Regions from separate parts of the Janthinobacterium sp. SUN026 genome, predicted to be linked through region 2. Evidence: predicted binding sites of a transcription regulator. Region 2 holds the regulator's gene; each other region holds the start of a gene.
The links. The regulator LexA, encoded in region 2, represses DNA repair genes until DNA is damaged. The targets are predictions, from matches to a motif close to ACTGTATNNNNATACAGT.
Positions count from the first base shown of each region.

Region 1: a site for LexA is predicted at 1,421-1,438, ahead of dinB (DNA polymerase IV). Genes of this name have one in related genera too.
Region 3: a site for LexA is predicted at 4,698-4,715, ahead of imuA (translesion DNA synthesis-associated protein ImuA). Genes of this name have one in related genera too.
Region 4: a site for LexA is predicted at 4,916-4,933, ahead of recA (recombinase RecA). Genes of this name have one in related genera too.

Region 1 is NZ_JAPQNU010000007.1:105,361-111,333, forward strand. It holds gene OX459_RS25050 (recombination-associated protein RdgC) at 1-73, opposite strand, end outside; gene dinB (DNA polymerase IV) at 192-1,376, opposite strand; gene OX459_RS25060 (S9 family peptidase) at 1,558-3,729, shown strand; tRNA gene OX459_RS25065 (tRNA-Val) at 3,909-3,984, shown strand; tRNA gene OX459_RS25070 (tRNA-Asp) at 4,039-4,115, shown strand; tRNA gene OX459_RS25075 (tRNA-Val) at 4,333-4,408, shown strand; tRNA gene OX459_RS25080 (tRNA-Asp) at 4,465-4,541, shown strand; gene OX459_RS25085 (hypothetical protein) at 4,647-5,750, shown strand; gene OX459_RS25090 (ATP-binding cassette domain-containing protein) at 5,741-5,973, shown strand, end outside.
Region 2 is NZ_JAPQNU010000001.1:1,106,634-1,112,606, forward strand. It holds gene OX459_RS05055 (SPOR domain-containing protein) at 1-320, shown strand, start outside; gene OX459_RS05060 (CvpA family protein) at 341-829, shown strand; gene purF (amidophosphoribosyltransferase) at 868-2,391, shown strand; gene OX459_RS05070 (cystathionine gamma-synthase family protein) at 2,435-3,676, shown strand; gene lexA (transcriptional repressor LexA) at 3,747-4,382, opposite strand; gene rpsF (30S ribosomal protein S6) at 4,658-5,047, shown strand; gene priB (primosomal replication protein N) at 5,068-5,367, shown strand; gene rpsR (30S ribosomal protein S18) at 5,393-5,683, shown strand; gene rplI (50S ribosomal protein L9) at 5,711-5,973, shown strand, end outside.
Region 3 is NZ_JAPQNU010000001.1:966,075-972,047, reverse strand. It holds gene OX459_RS04480 (hypothetical protein) at 1-35, shown strand, start outside; gene OX459_RS04475 (hypothetical protein) at 114-902, shown strand; gene OX459_RS04470 (alpha/beta hydrolase) at 905-1,681, opposite strand; gene OX459_RS04465 (glutathione S-transferase N-terminal domain-containing protein) at 1,766-2,470, opposite strand; gene OX459_RS04460 (DNA polymerase Y family protein) at 2,550-4,037, opposite strand; gene imuA (translesion DNA synthesis-associated protein ImuA) at 3,967-4,677, opposite strand; gene OX459_RS04450 (putative Na+/H+ antiporter) at 4,883-5,973, shown strand, end outside.
Region 4 is NZ_JAPQNU010000001.1:110,382-116,354, reverse strand. It holds gene sucD (succinate--CoA ligase subunit alpha) at 1-786, opposite strand, end outside; gene sucC (ADP-forming succinate--CoA ligase subunit beta) at 800-1,969, opposite strand; gene OX459_RS00580 (DUF2889 domain-containing protein) at 2,048-2,608, opposite strand; gene recX (recombination regulator RecX) at 3,125-3,580, opposite strand; gene recA (recombinase RecA) at 3,719-4,825, opposite strand; gene OX459_RS00565 (response regulator transcription factor) at 5,066-5,800, shown strand; gene OX459_RS00560 (sensor histidine kinase) at 5,797-5,973, shown strand, end outside.

The sequences.
Region 1 (5,973 bases), on a different contig from region 2:
CCTCTTCCAGTTGTTCTGGCGTATAGGCCCATGGTGCGGGCAGGCGGTAAATCTGAAGATTCTTGAACCACATAGTTTTTGTCTTCCGTTTGTTTCAGTAGTGCCAGGGGAACGCCATTCTACACTTTCGACACGGGAATGCCGTCAAAAGCGCGGACTGACGCGGTGTTGTTGATGCGTGGGGAATGCCGCTACAGGGCTGGAAACAGCTCCGCCTGGGCCGGCGCCTGCCGCATCACGATGGCCGGATCGGACAAGGTCGAGATACGCACGCCCAGCAGGCGGATTTTCTTTTCAAATGGCACGCGCCGCAAGCAATCGCGGCTGGCCCGCAGGATGGCGGCGGCGTCCGCCGTGGCGCTGGGCAAGGTGATGTCGCGCGTGACGGTGCTGAAATCCTCGAAACGCAGCTTGATGCCCACCGTGCGCCCCGCCAGCGACTGCTTGTCCAGGTCGCCCGCCACGCGCGTGCACAGGCTTTCCAGCTTTTCCGACAGCGTGGCGCGGTCGCGCACCACCTGCAAGTCGCGCTCAAACGTCGTTTCGCGGCTGACGGACTTGGTTTCCCGGCTCGTCTGCACGGGCCGCTCGTCGATGCCCAGCGCCGCCTGGCGCAGCCAGCCCGTGTACAGGTCGCCAAACTGCGTGCGCAGCATGGCCATGTCGGCTTGCGCCAGTTCGCCGATGGTGATGATGCCCAGGGCTTCCAGCTTGGCCGTCGCCTTCGGGCCGATACCGTTGATCTTTTTCGCCGGCAAGGGCCACACGCGCGTGGCGATATCCTCGGGCGACAAAATGGTGAGTCCGTCGGGTTTTTCCAAGTCGGAACAGATTTTCGCCAGCAATTTGTTGGGCGCCAGGCCAATCGAGCACGACAGGCCCGTCGCCTCGAACACGGCCGCCTTCAGGCGCGCCGCCATGGCCGGCGCCTGCGCGCCGTGTTCCGTCAGGTCGACATAGATTTCATCGATGCCCACGTTCTGGATGATGGGGCACAACTGGGCCACGGCTTGTTTGAAGCGGGCCGAATACTCGCGGTAGGCCTCGAAATCGGCCGGCAGCAGGATGCTGTCGGGCGCCAGTTTCGCCGCCTTCATGATGCCCATGGCGGAAAACACGCCAAACGCGCGCGCCGCATAGGTCGACGTGGTGACGACGCCGCGCCCCACGTAATCGCGCATGCGCGCAAACTGCCGCGTGCCGTCTATCTGCAGCACGGGCTGCTGCAGGCGCCCGCCGCCGATGACGACGGCTTCGCCGCGCAATTCCGGATATTTCAACAGTTCCACGGAAGCGAAGAAGGCGTCCATGTCCAGGTGGGCGATCCAGCGGCGCGCGGCGGGTGCTTCGGCAAGTGTGGGGGCAGATGAAATCAAAAAACACCTCGCGGCGGATCGGCTTGCCTTCATTGCGGCAAGATACTGTGCATGCATACAGTATTACCGGAAATGACCGCGGATGCAAGTTGAAACGCACGGGACCCGATGGCGACGATCAGCGGTTGCTTTTCTCAATAGCAAGATTACAATCCTGACACAACTATTCAAAGGAGTTGCCTTGTCTACAGCACATCATGCCTTGCGCCGCCGGTCCGTCTGGTCATCCATCCTGCCGGCCCTGCTACTGTCCACGCTGGCGCCATCCGCGCTGGCCGCCGACGCCACCACCACCATCGCCACGGCCGTCGCCCCCGTCGCCGCCAAGACGGCCTGGCAGGAAACGCGCCACGGCACGGTCGTCACGGACGACTACCGCTGGCTGCAAAAGAAAGCCGATCCTGCCGTGATCGACTACCTGAATGCGGAAAACGCCTACACGGCCGCCGTCACGGCGCCGATCCAGCCGCTGGCCGACAAGGTATATGCGGAAGTCAAGGGACGCATGCAGGAAGTGGACTTGTCCGTGCCTGCGCGCCAGGGCAATTTCTACTATTACACGCGTGTGGAAGCGGGCAAGCAATACCCGATTCACTGCCGCCGCCCCGTCGGCGCCAGCGGCGCCTATGATGCGCAGGCGGCCGAGGAAATCTTGCTGGATCAGAATCAATTGGCCGAAGGCCACAAATTCTTTGCCGTGCGCGCATTTAGCATCAGCCCGAATGAACAGTTGCTTGCCTACACCACCGACACGACGGGTTTCCGCCAGTACGAGCTGCATGTCAAGGATTTGAAAACGGGCAAGTTGCTAGGCGACAGCATGCCGCGCGTGACATCGCTGGCCTGGGCGGCGGATAACGCCACCCTGATGCTGGCGCAGGAAGACGCCACCACCAAGCGCTCGGACCGCTTGTTCCGCCTGGCCCTGGGCGGTGCGCCGCAACAGGTCTACCACGAGCCGGTGGAGCAGTTCGCCATCCATGTGGACCGCACGCGCGACAAGCAATTCTTCGTGCTCACCTCGGGCAGCACGGACACGAGCGAAGTGCTGCTGCTGCCAACGAGCAAGCCGCAAGGCACGTTCCAATCCGTGCTGAAACGTGAAAAAGGCCACCGCTACGGCATCGAGCACCGCGACGGCCAGCTGTATATTCTGACCAACAAGGGGGCGAAGAATTTCCGTGTCGTCAGCGCGCCATTCTCCGCGCCGCAGCCGAAGAACTGGAAGCCCGTCGTGCCGCACAACAAGGATGCCGTGATCCAGTCCATCGACGTCTTCCAGGGCTACCTGGTGGTGATGGAAAAGGCACGCGCCCTGAACCGCGCCCGCATCTTTGATTTTGCGCAAAAGAACTGGAAGGCGGTGCAGTTCGACGACCCCGTCTACCTGGCCACGGCGGCCGGCACGCCGGAATTTTCCGCCACGCAATTTCGCATGTCCTACCAGTCGCCCGTCACGCCGCCCACCGTCATCGACGTCAGCATGCAGGACGGCAAGCGCACGGTGCTGAAGCAGCAGGAAATCGTCGGCGGCTTCGACAGCAGCCGCTACACCACGCAGCGCTTGTGGGTGAAGGCGCGCGATGGCGTGCAAGTGCCGCTGTGGGTCGTCTACAAGAAAGGCGTCAAGCTCGACGGTTCAGCGCCGCTGCTGCTGTACTCGTACGGCTCCTACGGCATTTCCACGGAAGCCACTTTTTCCATCAGCCGCATCAGCCTGCTGGAACGGGGCGTCATCTATGCGCAAGCGCATATCCGCGGCGGCACCGACATGGGCGAAGCCTGGCATGAAGACGGCATGCTGATGAAGAAGAAAAACACCTTCAATGACTTCATCGACAGCGCCGACTACCTGGTGCGCGAAAAATGGACCAGCCCGAACCGCCTCATCATCCAGGGCGGCAGCGCGGGCGGCTTGCTGATGGGCGCCGTCGTCAACATGCGCCCCGACCTGTTCCACGCCGTGCACGCGGCCGTGCCGTTTGTCGACGTGATGAACACCATGATGGACGCCAGCCTGCCCCTGACCACGGGCGAGTACCTGGAATGGGGCGACCCGAACCAGAAGGCCGCGTACGACTACATGCTCAGCTACTCGCCGTACGACAACATTGCGCGCAAGAACTATCCCGCCATGCTGGTGACGACGGGCCTGAACGACAGCCAGGTCATGTACTGGGAACCGGCAAAATATGTGGCCAAGCTGCGCGCGTATAAAACGGACAGCAACCCCCTGCTGCTGAAAACGAATATGGGTGCCGGCCACGGCGGCGCGTCGGGCCGCTATAACGCCATCGCCGAAAACGCGTTCAATATGGCGTGGATGCTATCGCAATGGGGCATCACGGAATAGGAGCCCTGAGAAAAAGCCCATGGCAGCGTTACATTGCCCTGCACTTTTTTCAGATGCTCCCAACCGCATTCGGGCAATAATGTGAAAAAAGCGCTTGCAGAAGGATTTTACCCGTCCTATAATAGCGCCTCTTCCAGACGTGGTGACAAACGTCGGGATGGTTTTCTGAGACAAGCAACGGGTGCTTAGCTCAGTTGGTAGAGCGGCGCCCTTACAAGGCGTAGGTCGGGAGTTCGAGCCTCTCAGCACCCACCAAATCAGAAAACTGTCCAGTGCTTCATGGATCAGCAATACAGATCATACGAGCTTGGAGTGGTAGTTCAGTTGGTTAGAATACCGGCCTGTCACGTCGGGGGTCGCGGGTTCGAGTCCCGTCCGCTCCGCCAATAAAAGAAAAGCCCTTTGGTTCCTTGAACCGAAGGGCTTTTCCCATTTCAGAAGCCAAAAACACGTCCATCCCCCCTCGCCTGAACATTTTTGCGCTTTTCAGCAAAAAAACTGCCATTCCCCCTCAAGAATAGTTGCACAAGCATGAAAGCGCCCCCTATAATAGTGCCTCTTCCAGACGTGGTGACAAACGTCGGGATAGTTTTCTGGGTATGCGGGTGCTTAGCTCAGTTGGTAGAGCGGCGCCCTTACAAGGCGTAGGTCGGGAGTTCGAGCCTCTCAGCACCCACCACCAAACAGAAAATTATCCAGTGCTTCATGGATCAGCAACACAGATCATACGAGCTTGGAGTGGTAGTTCAGTTGGTTAGAATACCGGCCTGTCACGTCGGGGGTCGCGGGTTCGAGTCCCGTCCGCTCCGCCAATAAAAGAAAAGCCCTTTGGTTCCTGGAACCGAAGGGCTTTTCCCATTGTGGGAGCGCAAATGCACTAGAATCAGCGCTCTTGCCGACTCCGCCGTTCCTGCCTGATGCGCCTGCCCCGCAGCTTTTCCCCCTACCTCGCCCTGCGCTTGCGCCTGGCCCATCATGCTTTGCTGCAATTTGCCGCCAGCCTGGCCAGTTCCATGGAAATTCTCGTGTTCCTGGCCGGTCCCGTCCTGCTGGGTCTGCTCAGCGTCATCGCCCTGCCCGGATTTCTCGCCATGAACCTGCCCTGGCCAGCGGCCCTGGGCTTGCTGGCGGCGCAAGTGCTGCTGACATGCCTGCCCGCCTGGCTGCTGCGCAAGCGATTGTTGCCTGCCGCCACCGCCGCGTGGCTGCGCCAGCTGCCCTTGCCGCGCCACCTGCGCTGGCAAGCCGACATCGCCGTGGCTGGCCTGCTGATGCTGCCGCTGGGCCTCGCCTATGCCGTCTCGGCCACCATCTGGCTGCTGCAGTCGCCGCCCTGGCTGCGCCCCATTGCCGCGCCCGGCATGGCCGCCACCCTCGCCGTCTGGCTGCTGGCGTGGCTGCTGACGGCGCGCATCGTGGCGCAACGCCTGCGCGCGCCGCGGCCCACATACAGGGCGCGCCCGCCCACGATGACGGCGTATGTGCCGCAACGGCCCCGCTGGCGCACGATATTCCTGTGGCGGCAGCTGTTCTGGCTGCCATTCTGGCGCAATGAAAATGTGATCGGCCAGCAGCAAAGCGTGCTGCTGGCCACGGCTGGCGCCAGCATGCTGGCCTGGCTGCTGCGCGCGCCGCTCGTGCCCGCACCGCTGCTCGGTTTGCTGGCCAGCGCCAGCCTGGTCATCGTGACGGACCGGGGCGACAAGGCCGTGCGCGAACAGATCGCCGTGCTGCGCCCCGCATTGGACGCCTGGCCCCTGGCCAGCACGGCCTTGACGCGCCTGGCCTGCGCCGCCAGCCTGCTCCCCGCCTTTGCCGTGCTGCTGGGCGCTGGCGTCTTGCTGTATTGCATCGATCCCGCCGCCCTGCAGCGGCGCGTGACCGGCGTCTACGCCCTCACCGCCAGCGCGACCCTGCTGGCCATCGTCGGCCTGCCCCGTCTGACGCCGCGCGGGCGCGTCGCCCTCGTCGTTTTCTCCATCCTTGCCTTGAGCGCCATCGGAAGCGAATTATGGAATTGAACCTGCCAACTCCCGTGCTGCACCTCGAGCACCTCGATTTTCACTTCCCCACGCACAGCGTCTTCCAGGGCTACAACCAGCAATTCGGCCCCGGCGTCACCTGGCTGCGCGGCGCAAACGGCGCCGGCAAGACAACCCTGCTGAAACTGGCGGGCGGCGCCCTGCTGCCCGCGCGCGGCGCCATCCGCCTCGATGACGTCGACAGCGTCGCCATGCCGCTGGC
Region 2 (5,973 bases):
CCGACGATGCCGCGCGCGCGCTGGCCATCCTGGAAGGCAAGCCGCAGGACAAGCCGCAAGAGAAGGTGCAGGACAAGGCGCACGACGCCAGCGGCAAGTTCGTGGTGCAGGTGGCGGCGCTGGCGACGCAGGACAAGGTCGACGAACTGCAGGACAAGCTGCGCGAAGCGGGCATCAAGTCGTACACGCAGAAAGTCTCGAGCCCGGCGGGCGAACGCATCCGCGTGCGCGTGGGACCGTTCGGCAGCCGCGAAGACGCCGAAAAGACCCGCGCCAAGCTGCAAAAGCTGGGCCTGGGCGGCAGCCTGGTACCGGCGTGATGTTGCAAGGCTGAACGGGCGTGACGATCTTCGATTACCTGGTGCTGTTCGTGCTGGTGACGTCCGTGCTGATCAGCATGATGCGCGGCCTGGTCAAGGAAATACTGTCATTGGTCAGCTGGGTCGTGGCTTTCGTCATTGCCAATGCCTATGGCGCCACCCTGGCGAAATTCCTGCCGGAAGCCGTGCCGGGCGAAGCCATCCGCCTGTTGCTGGCTTTCGTGGTGCTGTTCATCGGTGTGCGCATTTTGATGGGATTGCTGTCCATGACGGTCGACGCGCTGGTCAAGGTGACGGGCCTGAGCCTGGCCGACCGCACCCTGGGCAGCCTGTTCGGCGTGGCGCGGGGCCTTGTGATCGTGCTGACCGCCGTCATCTTGTGCGGCATGACGTCCATACCGCAGCAGCCATTCTGGAAAAACGCGCAGCTCAGCCCGCTCGCGGAGCAGGGCGCGCGCGCCATCAAGCCTTATCTGCCTGCCGCTTACGCGCAGCATGTGAAATTTTGAATTTTTTTAAAATCAGTAGCACAGTTTAGGAGCACACCATGTGTGGCATCGTCGGCGTCGTTTCCCATCAACCTGTCAATCAATTGCTCTATGATGCATTGTTGCTCTTGCAACATCGCGGTCAGGACGCGGCAGGGATTGCGACCAATCACAGCAGTATGTTTTCCATGCACAAGGCCAATGGCCTCGTGCGTGACGTCTTCCGTACTCGCAACATGCGTTCGCTGCAAGGCACGACGGGCATCGGCCATTGCCGCTACCCGACGGCCGGTTCGTCGAGCGAAGAGGAAGCACAGCCGTTTTATGTGAATGCGCCGTTCGGCATCACCCTGGCGCACAATGGCAACCTGACCAACTGGGAACAGTTGAAGCTGGAAATGTTCAAGAACGACCGCCGCCACATCAATACCGATTCCGATTCGGAAGTGCTGCTCAACGTGCTGGCGCATGAAATCCAGGAAGCGACGACGGGCCTGAACCTGGACCCGGAAGCCATCTTCAAGGCTGTCACCGTGCTGAACCGCCGCGTCAAGGGCGGCTACGCTGCCGTGGCGCAAATCGCCGGCGTGGGCTTGCTGGCCTTCCGCGACCCGCATGGCATCCGTCCGCTGTGCCTGGGCATCAATGAAACGGAACAGGGTCCCGAATACCTGATCGCTTCCGAATCCGTCGCCCTGGAAGGCATGGGCTTCCGTTTCGTGCGCGATATCGGTCCCGGCGAAGCCGTCTTCATCGATGCTGACAAGCAATTGCACAGCGCCCAATGCGCCGACAATGCCAGCCTGAACCCGTGCGTATTCGAGTTCGTCTACCTGGCCCGCCCCGATTCCGTCATCGACGGCGCCTCCGTGTACGCCACACGCCTGAAAATGGGCGAGTACCTGGCCGAAAAGATCCGCGCCGAATTGCCTGGCGTGCATATCGACGTGGTCATGCCGATTCCCGATTCCTCGCGTCCGGCCGCCATCCAGCTGGCCATGGCGCTGAACATCGAGTACCGCGAAGGCTTCATCAAGAACCGCTACATCGGCCGCACCTTCATCATGCCGGGCCAGGCGGCGCGCAAGAAGTCCGTGCGCCAGAAGCTCAACGCGATTCCGTCCGAATTCAAGGATAAAGTGGTGCTGCTGGTCGACGATTCCATCGTGCGCGGCACAACCAGCCGTGAAATCGTGCAGATGGCGCGCGAAGCGGGCGCGACGAAGGTCATCTTCGCTTCGGCCGCGCCACCGGTGATTTACCCGAACGTGTACGGCATCGACATGCCGACGCGCGACGAACTGATCGCCTACGGCCGCACGACGGAAGAAGTGTGCCGTGAAATCACGGCCGACTACCTCGTGTACCAGGATATCGGCGCGCTGAAACAGGCTATCGCCGACGTCAACCCGGCCCTGACCAACTTCGAGGCTTCGTGCTTCGATGGCGTGTACGTGACGGGCGACGTGTCGCAGGAATACCTGGACCGCCTGGAATATGCGCGTCACCATCCGAAGGCGGCAGCGCCCGAAGATACGCCGCGTTCCCAGCTGAACCTGAACCTGGCGACAACAGAAGCATAAGTAAGCTGCCCGGCCGATGCCGGGCATTTTTTTCTCCGCGATCATGAACGATAAAAAAAACTACGGCTTTACCACCACCATCCTGCATAACGACCGCCGCAAGGGCATCGAACATGGCTCCCTGCACAAGCCCGTGCACACTTCCGTTGCCTTTGGTTACACCGATGCGCGCCAGCTCGCTTCCGTGTTCCAGGGCAAGGAACCGGGTTTCCGCTATGGCCGTCAGGGCAATCCGACCGTTTCCGCGCTGGAAGACAAGGTCAACAAGATGGAAGACGGCGTGGCGACCCTGTGCTTCGCCACCGGCATGGGCGCCATCGGTGCCGTGGTGCAATCCTTGCTGCGCGCGGGCGACCATGTCGTGTCGTCGGCCTTTTTGTTTGGCAACACCAACAGCCTGTGGCAAACGGTGACGGGGCAGGGCATCGCCGTGTCGTTCGTCGACGCCACCGACGTGGCCAATGTGGCTGCCGCCATCACGCCGGCCACGCGGATTGTTTTCGTGGAAACTATTGCCAATCCGCGCACGCAGATCGCCGACCTGAAGAAAATCGGCGACTTGTGCCGCGAGAAGGGCATCCTGTACATCGTCGACAACACCATGACGACGCCATATCTGTTCCGCCCGAAAGCCGTGGGTGCGGGCCTGGTGGTCAATGCCTTGACGAAATCTATCGGCGGCCACGGCAATGCGCTGGGCGGCAGCTTGACGGATACGGGCGTGTTCGACTGGACGCAGTATCCGAACATCTTCGAGAATTACAGGAAGGCGGCGCCCGCGCAGTGGGGCATCGCGCAAATCCGCGCCAAGGCCTTGCGCGACTTTGGCGCCTCCCTGGGGCCGGAAGCGGCGCACCATATCGCCGTCGGCGCGGAAACCATGGCCTTGCGCATGGACCGCACCTGTTCGAACGCCCTGGCGCTGGCCACCATGCTGGCCGCCGACCCGAGAGTGGCGGCCGTGCATTACCCGGGCCTGGCGTCGCACCCGCAGCACGCGCTGGCGACGGACTTGTTCCGCAGCTATGGCTCGCTGTTCAGCTTTGAATTAAAGGACGGCATCGACTGCTTCGATTTCCTCAACCGTCTCAATCTTGCCATTCCAGCGAGCAATCTCGGCGACACGCGCACCCTCGTCATTCCCGTCGCCCACACGATTTTCTATGAGATGGGCGCCGAGCGTCGCGCCAGCATGGGCATCGCCGAGTCGCTGATCCGCGTCTCCGTCGGCATCGAGGATGAGGCCGATTTGCTGGACGACTTCAAAAATGCGCTGGACGCCTAAACAGCCGCGCAGCATGTAAAAAGGGCCGCAACAGCCATGCTGTTGCGGCCCTTTCTTTAGCTGCAGCGATTTAATGCCAGCTGCGCATCAGGCCGACAGCCAGCCCTTCCAGGGCAAACTCATCTTCCGGCGACACGGTAATCACCTTGAAGTCCGGGTTTTCCGGCAGCAATTCGATGACGGAACCCGTCTTCTTGTAGCGCTTGACTGTGACTTCGTCGCCGATGCGGGCCACGACGATCTGGCCGTTCTTGGCGCTGTCGACTTTCTTGACGGCCAGCAAATCGCCATCCATGATGCCGGCGTCGCGCATGGACCAGCCGCGCACCTTCAGCAGGAAGTCGGGCTTGGCCGAAAACAGGGCCGGGTCCACGTTGTAGCTCGCTTCCAGGTTTTCCTGCGCCAGGATGGGCGAACCGGCCGCTACCCGGCCGATCAGGGGCAGCGACATCAGCAGCGCTGCCGGCACCTTCGACGGCAGCGCTTCGGCGGCGGCGCCGATCAGGCGGATGCCGCGCGAGGTGCCGGGCGAAATCTCGATCGCGCCCTTGCGAGCTAGGGCCTGTAAATGCTCTTCGGCCGCATTGGCCGATTTAAAACCCAGTTCATTGGCGATTTCGGCACGGGTGGGAGGAAAGCCCGTGTTTTCAATCGCGTCCTTGATCAGGTTCAGGATTTGTTCTTGTCGTGCTGTCAGCTTGATCATGAGCGGTGGGTGCATACTAAAATGCTGTCTATATGAACAGTCTGTATTTTTGTACAGTATCGCCCACTATGCAAGGGGATTTCCGTGTTTTAGGCGAATTTCGCAAGAAATACTTGTCCACGGGCGGAAAGCACGGCGGCGCGCGGGCTTTTCGGGCCCATGTGGAAGGAATGATTGAAACGTTTGCAAAAGGCGGTTATAATCTTCGGCTGACCTTCCCACACCCGTCTTGACGCCGGGGTGGGCGATTATCAATCCGACCTGAAGGAGTTTGCATGCGTCATTATGAAATAGTCTTTATCGTCCATCCGGACCAAAGCGAGCAAGTGCCCGCGATGATCGAACGCTACAAAGCCAGCGTAACCACCCGCGGCGGTTCGGTTCACCGCGTGGAAGATTGGGGCCGCCGTCAAATGGCTTACTCGATCCAAAAGCTGCCTAAAGCACACTACATCTGCCTGAACATCGAATGCGACAACGAGACCCTGGTCGAGTTGGAAACAGCATTCAAATTCAATGATGCCGTGTTGCGTCACCTGACCGTTAAAATGAAGAAAGCTGAAACAGCTCCTTCGCCGATGATGAAATCGGTACAACGCGAAGACGCGGCCAAAAGCCACCGCACCGAAGCACCAGCAGCCGCTCCAGCCGCAGCAGCAGCTTAATTCTTGACCAGGATCGTGCGCTGAACCAGCTACAAGTAACCGCCATCATTGCCGAGCGCGAAATATTGCGCTATACCCCGGCAGGGCTGCCGATTGTGAATGCAGTATTGCAACACAGTTCGCAGCAGATGGAAGCCGGGATTGCCCGTTTGACCGAGTTTGATGTTGCCGCGCTAGCCGCTGGCGAAATCTCAGGCCGGTTCAGTCAGGCAAGCTTGGGCGGGGTGTATCAGTTCACGGGTTTCCTGGCCAGGAAGAGCCGCAACAGCAAGAGTTTGGTGTTTCACATCATTGATTTTAGTGCAGTCAATTCTGACTAGCGCATTTTAGATACAGGAGCCTGACATGGCATTCGGTAAAAAGTTCGACAAAAATAAGCTCAAGCTTAAAGAAAAACGCAAACAGCAAAACCCGTTGTTCAAACGCAAGAAGTTCTGCCGCTTCACCGCAGCTCACGTTGAGCAAGTCGACTACAAAGACGTCGACACGCTGAAAGACTTCGTCCAAGAAAACGGCAAGATCATGCCAGCACGCCTGACCGGTACCAAAGCGCACTACCAGCGCCAAGTTGACACCGCAATCAAGCGCGCTCGCTTCCTCGCGCTGCTGCCATACACCGATCTGCACCACGCTTAATCGGTCAGATATTCCTGGAGAAGAACTATGCAAATCATTCTGTTAGAAAAAGTTGTTAACGTCGGTAACCTCGGCGAAGTCGTCAAAGTCAAAGACGGTTACGCACGTAACTTCCTGATCCCGCAACGCCTGGCACGTCGTGCTACGGCAACCGCTGTGGCTGAATTCGAAGTCAAGCGCGCCGAACTGGAAAAAGCTGCTGCCGCTAAACTGGCCGCATCGCAAGCCCAGGGCGAAAAACTGAGCGGCCTGACCGTTCAAGTTGCTCAAAAAGCTGGTGTTGATGGCCG
Region 3 (5,973 bases), 140 kb from region 2:
GGAAGGATCTATCCGCCGAATTTGACGAAGACTGATCCATTTCCGCCCCAGCATGCGCCGCACCTGCCACTGCAGGGGCGGCGTTTTTCATTGTCTCCTTGCTTTCTCTACCCATGCTCCTGCTCTTTCTGCGCACCTGCGCCCTGCCTGTCCTGCTCTGCATCCTGACCGGATGCCAACAATCCGACCTGATCAAGGACTTTGAACAGATAGTGCCGCTGCAAGACCAGCAGCTGGCGCGGCATTACAGCGACCTGCTGCGCGAAAAACAGCTGGACTACGTACGCATGGCAACCGAGCCGGGCAACAACGGCGATCAAATCCGCCAGGCGCTGCCCGCCTTGAGCGCCGCCTTCCCGGCAAGCGAACCCCTGTCCGTCAAGGTGGTGGGCTACCAGCGCATCGAGCAGCGCGATATGCCTCAATTGCTGCGTGTCAGCTTCGAGTATGCCTATCCGGAAAAATGGATCGTCAGCACCATCACACTGAGAAAATATGGCACTGACGCCACCATCATGGGCTTGAGCGTGGCGCCGCAGACCGCATCGCTGGAACAGCAGGCGACCTTCACGCTGCGCGGCAAATCGCTGCGCCACTACGTGGTGCTCGGCGCTGCCATCCTCTCTCCCTTGCTGATCCTGTCGACCCTGGTGTTATGCCTGCGCAGCAGGCTGACCGTCAGGAAATGGCCCTGGTTGCTGTTCATCAGCATCGGCTTCGGCCGGCTGTCGCTCAACTGGGCGACGGGACAATACCTGTTCCTGCCCATCGCCATCCAGCTGTTTGGCGTTGCCGCCGGCACCAGCGCCTACCAGCCCTGGACATTCGTCGCCTCCTTGCCGCTGGGCGCCATCCTGTTTCTGCTTGTCAGGAAAAAACTGGCCGCGCCCGCGGGCAGCTGAAACTATGGAGCAGGAGGCGTTGGCTGCAGATAGCGCGCGCTCCAGGCAGCGATGACGTTGGCGACATAGGCCGCGTCGTCGCGCCCCGTCAACAGGTGGTCGGCATCGTCGAGCGAAACGAAGCTTTTCGGGTGCTTGGCGGCCGTAAATATCTCCATCGCGTTCGACAGGCTGACCGTCGTGTCATTCGGCGCGTGCATCACCAGCAGGGCGCGGCGCAGGCCGGTGATGTGGGTCTTCAGGCTGTGGCTGCCTGCGTCGTCGACGAATTGCTGACGGATGCGGAAGGGCCGCCCTTCCAGCTGCACCAGCGCTTCGCCTTCGGCGGCGATTTGCTCCAGGTGCGCGCTGAACATGCGCGTCACGTACGCGGGCGTGCTGGGGGCGGCCAGGGTGGCGATGGCGGTGGCTTCCGGCACTTGCGACGCGGCGGCCAGCACGGCCGCGCCGCCCAGGCTATGGCCGATCAGCAATTGCGGCGCGGCATGTTTTGCCCGCAGGAAATCAGCGGCGGCGACCAGGTCGTCCACGTTCGACGAGAAATTGGTGGCGGCGAACTCGCCTTCGCTGGCGCCCAGCCCCGTGAAGTCGAAGCGCAGCACGGCGATGCCGTGTTCCGTGAGGCCTTGCGCGATGCGTCGCGCGGCCAGCACGTCCTTGCCGCAAGTAAAACAGTGGGCGAACAGCGCATAGGCGCGGATGGCGCCGTCAGGCGCATCGAGCCGCGCCGCCAGCACATGGCCGTGCGCGCCGGGAAAATCTTGCCGGGTGGATTTCATTGTCTCAGATCAAAGCTGCCGCGCAGGGCGGCCGAAGGCGCATTGTAGCGCCGCCCGGCCGCCGCCGCTGGCGGCTGGCAAGCTTCAATCACGCTTGGGAATATCCACGCCCCTGGCAACGGCTGGCCTGGCCAGGAAGGCGTCCAGCGCGCGCTGCACGTTCGGGAAGTTGGCAAAGCCGACGAGGTCGCCCGCGCCATAGAAACCCACCAGGCAGCGCACCCACGGGAAGATGGCGATGTCGGCAATCGTGTACTGGCTCCCCATGATCCAGTCGCGGCCCTGCAGGCGCTGCTCGAGCACGCCCAGCAGGCGCTTCGCTTCGCCGATATAGCGTTCCAGCGGCCGCTTGTCCTCGTAATCCTTGCCGGCGAATTTGTGGAAGAAGCCCACCTGGCCAAACATGGGGCCGATACCGCCCATCTGGAACATCAGCCATTGGATCGTTTCATAGCGCAAGCCCGCGTCCTGCGGGATGAACTTGCCCGTTTTCTCGGCCAGGTACAGCAGGATGGCGCCCGACTCGAACAGGGCCAGCGGCTTGCCATCGGGACCATCCGGGTCGAGGATGGCGGGAATCTTGTTGTTCGGATTGAGGGACAGGAAGGCGGGCGACAGCTGGTCGTTTTGCTCGAAGCTGACCAGGTGCGGCTCGTACGCCAGGCCCAGCTCTTCCAGCAGGATGGAGACCTTGATGCCGTTCGGCGTCGGCAGCGAGTACAGCTGCAAACGCTCGGGATGCCGGGCAGGCCATTTTTGGGTGATGGGGAAGTCGGAGAGTTGGGTCATGGAAATCCTTTTGAGGTGTATGACGTGGCACAAGCAGGCAAGTATAGCCAAGCATGACAGTTTCAGCAGGACAACGCATTCAGCCAAACAAGCCATGCAAAAACCAGCGCGGCGCGGCATCTTCTCCGCTGCCGGCGATGCGTTCTCGGTAAACCCAGTAATGGGCGTGATCGAGTCCTTCGGCAATGAAATAATCGCGCGCCTGCGACTGCCCCCACCAGCCCGCTTCAATGCGTTCGGCGACGGACACCATTTTCAACGGCGAGCCATAAAACGGCCGGTGTTCGCGCATCAGGAGGGCGATGGGCTGGGCCAGCAGCCAGCCGGGACGGGGCATGCCGGACAAGCCGGGCGGCAAGTCCGGCTGCGCGTTTTGTGCGCCTGGCCTGGCCGGCAGCGGCAGCCACTGGTTGGCCGCCTCGGGGCGGTAATCGGCGCGCGGCGCCGCCTGCAAGACATTCTCGGCGCCAAGACGCGCCACCAGCAATTCCAGCAAGCGCTGGCGCTCCTGCGGCGTGCCGCCCGGCTCGGGAAACAGGGTGTCGCTGGGCGGCGCCATCGGCTGCACCTGCAGCGCTTCCAGGGTGAGGCCGATCACGGGCGCCTCCAGCACCAGCTGCGCCAGGCGCTCCTTGAGCAAGCGCAATAAATGCTCGTCGCGCCAGACGGCCTCGCCCAAGGCCAGGTCGATGACGGTGGGCGGGCGCGCCACCCTGCCCCGCTCGTGCGCCAGCAGCAATTGGATGCGTTCGACGGCGAATTGCCGCGCACACAGCCAGCCCGTCATTTGCTGCAGCAGGCGGCGCGCGCCGAACAGCAGCGCTTCCGCGTGCTCCACGCGGTCGAACAATTCCAGGCTGGCGCAAAACGTGGGCGGCGCTTCGAGCCACAGGTACAGTTCCGTGCCGTGGCCATGCGCATCGTCGAGCATGTCGAGCAAGGCCCCGCCGCAGCGGCGCTGCAAGCCGGGCCGCGGCAAATGGCGCAACTGCCCCAGGGTGCGGCAGCCGATGCCGTCCAGCCATTCCAGCCAGGGGCGCGCGGGCGGCAGCAAGGCGCATGGCAAGCCGTCGAGACGGCGCACCAGGCTCTCCATGCCCAGCACGCGGCCCCGGCGCGTCCCGGCGCGCGCCAGCAGCCAGGCGCCGCGCGCCGTGGGGGCGCACGACAGCTGGGCCGTGTAGCCCAGCGCGCGCAAGCTGGCCGCAATCTGCCGGCACAGGGCCCGCACGCCGCCGAACAGGCGCAGGCTGGCGCCCGCGTCGACGAGCAGGGTCGCTTCCTCGCCCTGCGCCACCAGCGGCGAATATTGCAGCAGCGCCAGCGCCACCGCTTGCAGCGCCTGCGCCTCCAGTGCCAAAGAGCGCTCGTGCAGGCGCGCCTGCGGCGCCAGCATCAGCGCGCCCGCGCGGCGCATGCCCGGCCGGATACCCGCCGCCCGCGCCAGCGGCGACACGGCCATCACTTGCTCCTGCTCCAGCACTACGCCGAGAAGGTCAGACGACCAGCGCGGGCAAAACACTTCGAGCGGGAGCCGGGGCAGGTACAGGCCGATCCAGAGTCGCATGGCGTAGCAGTAATGAAGGAGGTTGCAGGGGCAGGAACAGGGGCGCGTCGCGCTGCGGTCCCCGGCGCTTGATGAAGCCGATCTCGATGCCGCCGGCGGCCGGGCGCACGGACAGGCGCAGCGGCGCCGGCGACGCATCCTGCGCGCCATGCAAGGGGCGCAGCATGCAGAACAGGGTGTTGCCGGACTGCGCGGCCAGGTGCAGGCGGCGCAGGCTGTCGGCGCGCACGTGCGGCTGCCAGAACAGCAAGGCGCCGCACGTGCCGCTACGCAAGATGTTTTCCGCCGCCCACAGGGCATCCTTGCTGCCGGCGCTCTTCAGCCACAGCAGTTGCGACGGCGCCAGCCCCTGCGCGGCCAGGGCCAGCGCCTGCGGCGGGTGGGGCGGCTGCAGCAGCACGATGGGCAAGCCCGGCAGCTGCGCCAGCGCGGGCGCCAGCAGCCGCACTTCGCCGCTGCCCGGCTGCTGCACCAGCAGATCGATGAGGCTGCCGCAGGGCCAGCCGCCGCCGGGCAGCTGCGCGGACAGGGCGACAAAGCCCGTGTCCAGGCAGCGCGTGGCGCCCTGCCCAAGCTGCGATGCGCGCCACAGGGACGGGTGCAAGGCTTCCGGCGAGGCCATCAATTGGGAATGTTGCATAATTGAATATGAAGATGAATACTGTATGCATATACAGTACTATCCAGTCCCCCTTTTGGCAAGGCATATCTGCGCATCCCCATCCGGGGGCCGTCCCGCGACGTCCGAAAAACACCGTTTTTCACATCGATTGCTGTACCATAAGCACTCTCCTTACCGCTCGGCAATGCACCGGGCGGCTTCCTCCGTCCATAAGGAAACGCATTTGACCACCATCCAACTCATCAGCGCCATCGTCTTCGGCCTCGCGCTCATCCACACCTTCGCCGCCAAGTCGTTTGAAACATTATCGCGGCGCCATCCCCGCCATGCGGGCTTGCTGCATTTGCTGGGCGAAGTGGAAGTCGTGTTCGGCTTCTGGGCCTTCATTTTGATCATCATCATGGCCTTTGTCTCGGGCGGCGATGCGGCCATCGAGTATGCCGAGTCGCGCCATTACACGGAGCCGCTGTTCGTCTTTGTCGTCATGGTCGTGGCCGCCTCGCGCCCCGTGCTCGACGCCGTGCAGCGCCTGTTGAAAGGCGTGGCGCGCGTGATGCCGCTGCGCACGGAACTGGCCCTCGTCTGGCTGGGCCTGGCGCTCGTGCCCCTGACGGGCTCCCTGATCACGGAACCGGCCGCGATGACCCTGGCCGCGCTGATGCTGGCGCCGCAAATCTTCCGCCCGGGCATCCCTGAATGGCTGAAATACGGCGCGCTGGGTGTGCTCTTCGTCAACGTTTCCATCGGCGGCACCCTCACCTCGTACGCGGCGCCGCCCGTGCTGATGGTGGCCACCACGTGGAACTGGGACAGCGCCTACATGGCCACCCATTTCGGCTGGAAGGCCGCCATCGCCGTGCTGGTCAACGCCACGGGCGTGAGCATATTGCTGCGCAAATATCTGCATAGCAACACCTCCGACATCAAGCCGAAGGCCGGTGAAGTGGAAGCGCCGAAAGTGCCGCTGGCCGTCAGCCTGGTGCACATGATCGTGCTGGCCGGCGTCGTCACCCTGGCGCACCATCCCGTGCTGTTCATCGGCCTGTTCCTGTTCTTCCTCGGCTTCGTGCAGGCGTATGAGCGCTATCAAAGCCCGCTGATCCTCAAGGAAGGCTTGCTGGTCGGCTTCTTCCTGGGCGGCCTGGTGGTGCTGGGCGGCATGCAGCAATGGTGGCTGCAGCCCATCGTTTCGAGCCTGAAACCGCTGGCCCTGTTCTTCGGCGCCCTGGGCTTGACGGCGATTACCGACAATGCGGCCCTCACCTACCTCGGTTCGCTGATCGTCGGCATGACGGACGAAGCGAAATACATGCT
Region 4 (5,973 bases), 1.0 Mb from region 2:
ATCGGCACCGCCCGAGATCAGCGCGCCGGCGTGGCCCATGCGCTTGCCTGGAGGAGCCGTTACGCCAGCGATGAAGCCGACGACCGGTTTTTTCATGTTGTCTTTGATCCAATAAGCCGCGTTGGCTTCGTCCGGACCGCCGATTTCGCCGATCATGATGACCGCGTCGGTATCTGGATCGTCATTGAACATCTTCATGATGTCGATGTGCTTCAGACCGTTGATCGGGTCGCCGCCGATGCCGACTGCCGACGATTGGCCCAGGCCCAGTGCGGTCAGCTGACCCACTGCTTCATAGGTCAGGGTGCCCGAACGCGAAACCACGCCGATACGGCCCTTCTTGTGGATGTGACCTGGCATGATGCCGATCTTGATTTCGTCTGGCGTGATCAAGCCTGGGCAGTTAGGGCCCAGCAGCAGGGTTTTGCTGTTGGCTTTGGCCATGCGGTCTTTCAAAGCCATCATGTCGCGGACAGGAATGCCTTCGGTGATGCAAATGGCCAGATCCATTTCAGCTTCGACAGCTTCCCAGATCGCCGCTGCCGCGCCTGCTGGCGGCACGTAGATGACGGAAACGTTGGCGCCGGTTTCTTTTTTCGCTTCGGTGACGTTAGCGAAAATAGGAATGCCTTCGAAATCTTCGCCGGCTTTCTTCGGGTTCACGCCTGCCACGAAGGCAGCTTTGCCGTTCGCGTAGTCGCGGCAACCGCGGGTGTGGAACTGGCCGGTCTTGCCGGTGATCCCTTGGGTAACAACTTTGGTATCTTTATTGATCAGAATGGACATGTTGATTCCTTAATTAAGCTTGACCGGCAGCGGCGGCAACGACGCTCTTGGCTGCATCTTCCATGGTGTCGGCTGCGATGATAGGCAGACCGGAATCGGCCAGCATCTTTTTGCCCAGATCTTCGTTGGTGCCCTTCATGCGCACCACCAGCGGTACGTTCAGCGAAACGGCTTTTACCGCGGCGATAACGCCTTCGGCGATCACGTCGCAACGCATGATGCCGCCGAAAATGTTCACCAGGATGGCTTTCAGGCCTGGGTTTTTCAGCATGATCTTGAACGCTTCGGTCACTTTTTCTGCCGTGGCGCCGCCGCCGACGTCCAGGAAGTTGGCTGGCTCGCCGCCGAACAGTTTGATCGTGTCCATGGTGGCCATGGCCAGGCCGGCGCCGTTCACCAGGCAACCGATGTTGCCGTCGAGCGAGATGTAGGCCAGGTCGAATTTCGACGCTTCGATTTCAGCTGGATCTTCTTCGTCCAGGTCGCGCAGGGCGATGATTTCCGGGTGACGGAACAGGGCGTTCGGGTCAAAGTTGAACTTGGCGTCCAGGGCGATGACTTTGCCGCTGCCGGTGACGATCAGCGGATTGATTTCGGCCAGCGAGCAATCGGTTTCCCAGTATGCTTTGTACAGGCCTTGCAGGTTGACGCGGGCGTCGACGATGGAACCGGCAGGCACGCCGATTTTGGTCGCGATGTCGTCTGCCTGGGCATCGGTCAGGCCAACGCTTGGCTCGATGGTGACGTGGTGGATCTTCTCTGGGTGGCTCTCGGCCACTTCTTCGATGTCCATGCCGCCTTCGGACGACGCCATCAGGACGATTTTCTGGGTGACGCGGTCGGTGACCAGCGAAACGTACAGTTCTTGCTTGATGTCGGCGCCTTCTTCCACCAGCAGGCGGTTGACTTTCTGGCCTTCGGCGCTGGTCTGATGCGTGATCAGCTGCATGCCCATGATCTGGTCAGCGTATTCCTTGACCTGTTCCATCGATTTTGCCACTTTCACGCCGCCGCCCTTGCCGCGGCCACCTGCGTGGATCTGCGCCTTGACAACCCACACCGGGCCGCCCAGGGTTTCCGCAGCCTTGACGGCCTCTTCGACGGACATGCACGGAATACCGCGTGGTACCGTCACTCCGAATTGCCGGAGGATTTCTTTGGCTTGATACTCATGGATTTTCATGCTGGCTTCCCTTCTGATACTGATGTGTAAAAATACGGTTAGTGGTGCAAAAAAAACAGGAAAAACAGAGCGCCGGGGTCACGCTTTGGCTACCCAGCGCGGGTAATACTGTGCAACTGCCCCGCCATCGGTGCGCAGGGCGTGGCATTTGTCGAGTTGAAACGGCTTTTCATGCGACAAGTCAGCATTCGCACCGTCACGGGTCGACCAGACATCGCCGGCAAATGCCTGAACCGTCGCAGTCGGCAAGACTTGCGCCAGTTCGGTCAAATGGGTACAGCCGGCGATTCCCGCCAGGCGCTGTTTCAAGTCGCGGCGGAAATTCTTCAATAAATTCAGACCGATCAGCGCTCTGTAAGCGGGGCCGATGGTATCGCAAAAACCGGGATAGGGCACGGCATCGGAGGCGGCTTCGGCCTCGACGATGGTCAGTTCGCGATCGACGGTAATGCGTAAGTGGAGGTCATGCAGAGGGGAGCCGGCGGGACGGGGGCCGGAGGCCAGGGTCGCGTCATAGCTTTTGATATCGGTGATACGGGCGTCAATATCCCACAGGCCGTCGTCGCGCACATACGCTTGGACGTCGATAACGCGAGAGTGCCGGAGGGCGCGCCGGGATACGGGAGTTGACAGGGGCATAAGACCGATGCCGCTTGCGCGGCCATAATTTAGTAAGCAGCCATGTGCCTAAAGCACTCTGTTCGCAGCTTCTACGAACAGCAACCGCACCTGCGGCGCCGCAAAAACCCTAAAAGTGTAGCACACTGGGCGCTGGTTGCGCCGCAACATAATTTTTCATTGCCTCGATAAAAACATTTCAAAGTATAAAGAAAGCACATGGAAATTTACGCTGTTATCACATTCAGTGATGATAGATATGTGCACCTGGGGCCGCGAGCCGTATCCAGTTGCCGCCACCGCGCCGAGATCGCACGGCGCAGGCAGCGCTCACGACGTGCAGCGCAACAATACGCCGCTGGCTTGACAGGGCGATGACAGAAGCAGAATCCTGCAAAGAAAACATGGACAAACAGCAAGGCCGACTGGCCCGCGCACGCAAGCAAGGCATCGTGCGGACTGTTGTAGATGGAACACAGCGCGGCCAGAGCGGGCCGGCCGGCACGGCACGAAAGCACGCAGAAGCGCGCCAGCCGCCTAGTCGTCCTCGGGCTCCCGCCCCTTCAAGGCCGCTTGCACGGCGCGCTGCGAAAAGCCGCGCTGCATCAGAAAGCGCATCTGCTTGTTGCGCTGCTCGGCATCTTGCGCCACTGCACCAAATTTGCGGCGCCACACTTCGCAGGCGCGCGCCACTTCCCCTTCGGCCAGGCCCGCCTTGAGTTCCTGCAGCGCCTCGCCCCCAATGCCATGGCTTTGCAATTCCGCCATGATGCGGCTATTGCCAAAGCGGGCCGAACGGCGGTGGATCAACGACTCGGAAAAACGCTCCTGCGACAGCCAGTTGGCTTGCTCCAGGCTGTCGAGCAAGGCTTCCACATCATCGCCTTCCTGCGCATGGCGCTGCAGCTTGCGCCGCAATTCCATGCGGCTGTGTTCGCGCATCGACAGAAAGCGTAGCGCCCTGCCCTTCAGGCTTAGTTGTACCCCTGCCATACCTGTATCCCATCTTTACCACACCGGACTGAAAACACAATTGCCGCCAGGCGCACAGGCGCAGGGCGGCAATCATTGTAGAACTTTTTTATGCGGCAAGCTGCCGCCGGCGGGCCAGGCTGGCCCCGCCACTGTCGCTTACTCGGCGGCCTTGGCTTCCGCAGCCTTGGCAGCCTTGTCGGCAGCTTTATCCGCTTTTTCCGGCTTTTCAGCAGCCAGCGGCGGCAGTTCGCGCACGCCCAGCGAAGCGCGGACCTTGTTTTCGATCTCGCGGGCCAGCGCCGGACGCTCTTGCAGGAAGGCGCGGGCGTTGTCCTTGCCCTGGCCGATGCGTTCGCCGTTGTAGCTGTACCACGAACCGGATTTTTCCACGATCTTGGCATCCGAGCCCAGGTCCAGGATTTCGCCTTCGCGCGAGGTGCCGGCGCCGTACAGGATGTCGAAGTGCGCTTCCTTGAACGGCGGCGCGATCTTGTTCTTGACGACCTTGACCTTGGTTTCGTTGCCGATCACTTCATCGCCGGACTTGATCGAGCCGGTACGGCGGATATCCAGGCGCACGGAGGCGTAGAATTTCAGTGCATTGCCGCCAGTGGTCGTTTCCGGGCTGCCGAACATCACGCCGATCTTCATGCGGATCTGGTTGATGAAGATGACCAGGGTATTCGTGCGGTTGATGGAGCCGGTCAGCTTGCGCAGGGCTTGCGACATCAAACGGGCTTGCAAGCCTGGCAGGGAATCGCCCATGTCGCCTTCGATCTCGGCGCGTGGCGTCAGTGCGGCCACGGAGTCGATGACGACGAGGTCGACGCTGCCCGAACGCACGAGGGCGTCGCAGATTTCCAGCGCCTGCTCGCCCGTATCCGGTTGCGAGATCAGCAGTTCATGCAGGTTCACGCCCAGCTTTTGCGCGTAACCGACGTCGAGCGCGTGCTCGGCATCGATAAAGGCGCAGGTGCCGCCCAGTTTTTGCATTTCAGCAATGGTTTGCAGGGTCAGGGTGGTTTTACCCGACGATTCCGGACCGTAGATCTCCACCACGCGGCCGCGCGGCAAGCCGCCCACGCCCAGCGCGATATCGAGGCCGAGCGAACCGGTCGACACGACTTGCACTTCTTCGATCGGTGCGCTGGCATCCATGCGCATGACCGAACCTTTGCCAAACTGCTTCTCGATCTGCGCCAGTGCGGCGGCGAGCGCCTTGGCTTTTTCCGATGCGGGTACTACAGCTTTTTTATCGTCCATATGTTCTTTCAGCCGTTCTACAGTCGACGATTCACGTGAATCGGTCGGCCTGCGATAGCGCCAGTGGGTTAAATTCTTTACACAGACAGTACTGTATAAAAAAACAGTGATCAATGCAAGCGGAACGTGGATTTGTTTTGAAACAGATCAATACAACCCTGTTTTTCACAAAAATTCGCCACCTTGCGGAAAATGAAACACAATACAAGCTTCTACCGTCGCAAGCATAGGAAGTGCACCATGCGTATTTTACTTGCCGAAGATGACAGCGTGCTGGCCGATGGCCTGACCCGCTCGCTGCGCCAGTCCGGTTATGCGATCGATTACGTCAAGACCGGGCAAGAGGCCGATACGGCCCTGTCCACCCAGGAATTCGACTTGCTGATCCTCGACCTGGGCTTGCCCAAGATGTCCGGGCTGGAAGTGCTGCGCCGCCTGCGCGCGCGCGCCTCGCTGCTTCCCGTGCTGATCCTGACGGCCGCCGATTCCATCGAGCAACGCGTGAATGGCCTCGACCTCGGCGCCGATGATTATATGGCCAAGCCGTTCGCCTTGTCGGAACTGGAGGCAAGAGTGCGCGCCCTGACGCGCCGCGGCGCCGGCGGCGGCGCCACCATCATCAAGCACGGCCCCCTCAGCTACGACCAGGTGGGGCGCAGCGCCTACATCAACGACCAGATGCTGGACCTGTCGGCGCGCGAACTGGGCTTGCTGGAAATCCTGCTGGGCCGCACGGGCCGCCTCGTTTCAAAAGAGCAACTGGTCGACCACCTGTGCGAATGGGGCGAAGAAGTGTCGAACAACGCCATCGAAGTGTATGTCCACCGCTTGCGCAAGAAGATCGAAGTGGGCGGCGTGCGCATCGCCACCGTGCGCGGCCTCGGATACTGCCTGGAAAAATACTCGGAAGCGGCGCGCCTGAACGCCGAAGCGGGCGAATCGGCAAGCCCGGCCAGCGGACCCGCCAGCAAGTGAAGGTGCGCGAGGCGCCAGCGGACGAGGCGGACGACGACGACTGGTTCGAGCCGCCCACCACGGAGCAGGATGACACCATCGAGCATTCGCTGTTCGGCGAAATCCTCGACTGGATGCTGGCGCCCTTGCTGCTGCTGTGGCCGATGAGCATCGCCATCACCTATCTGGTGGCC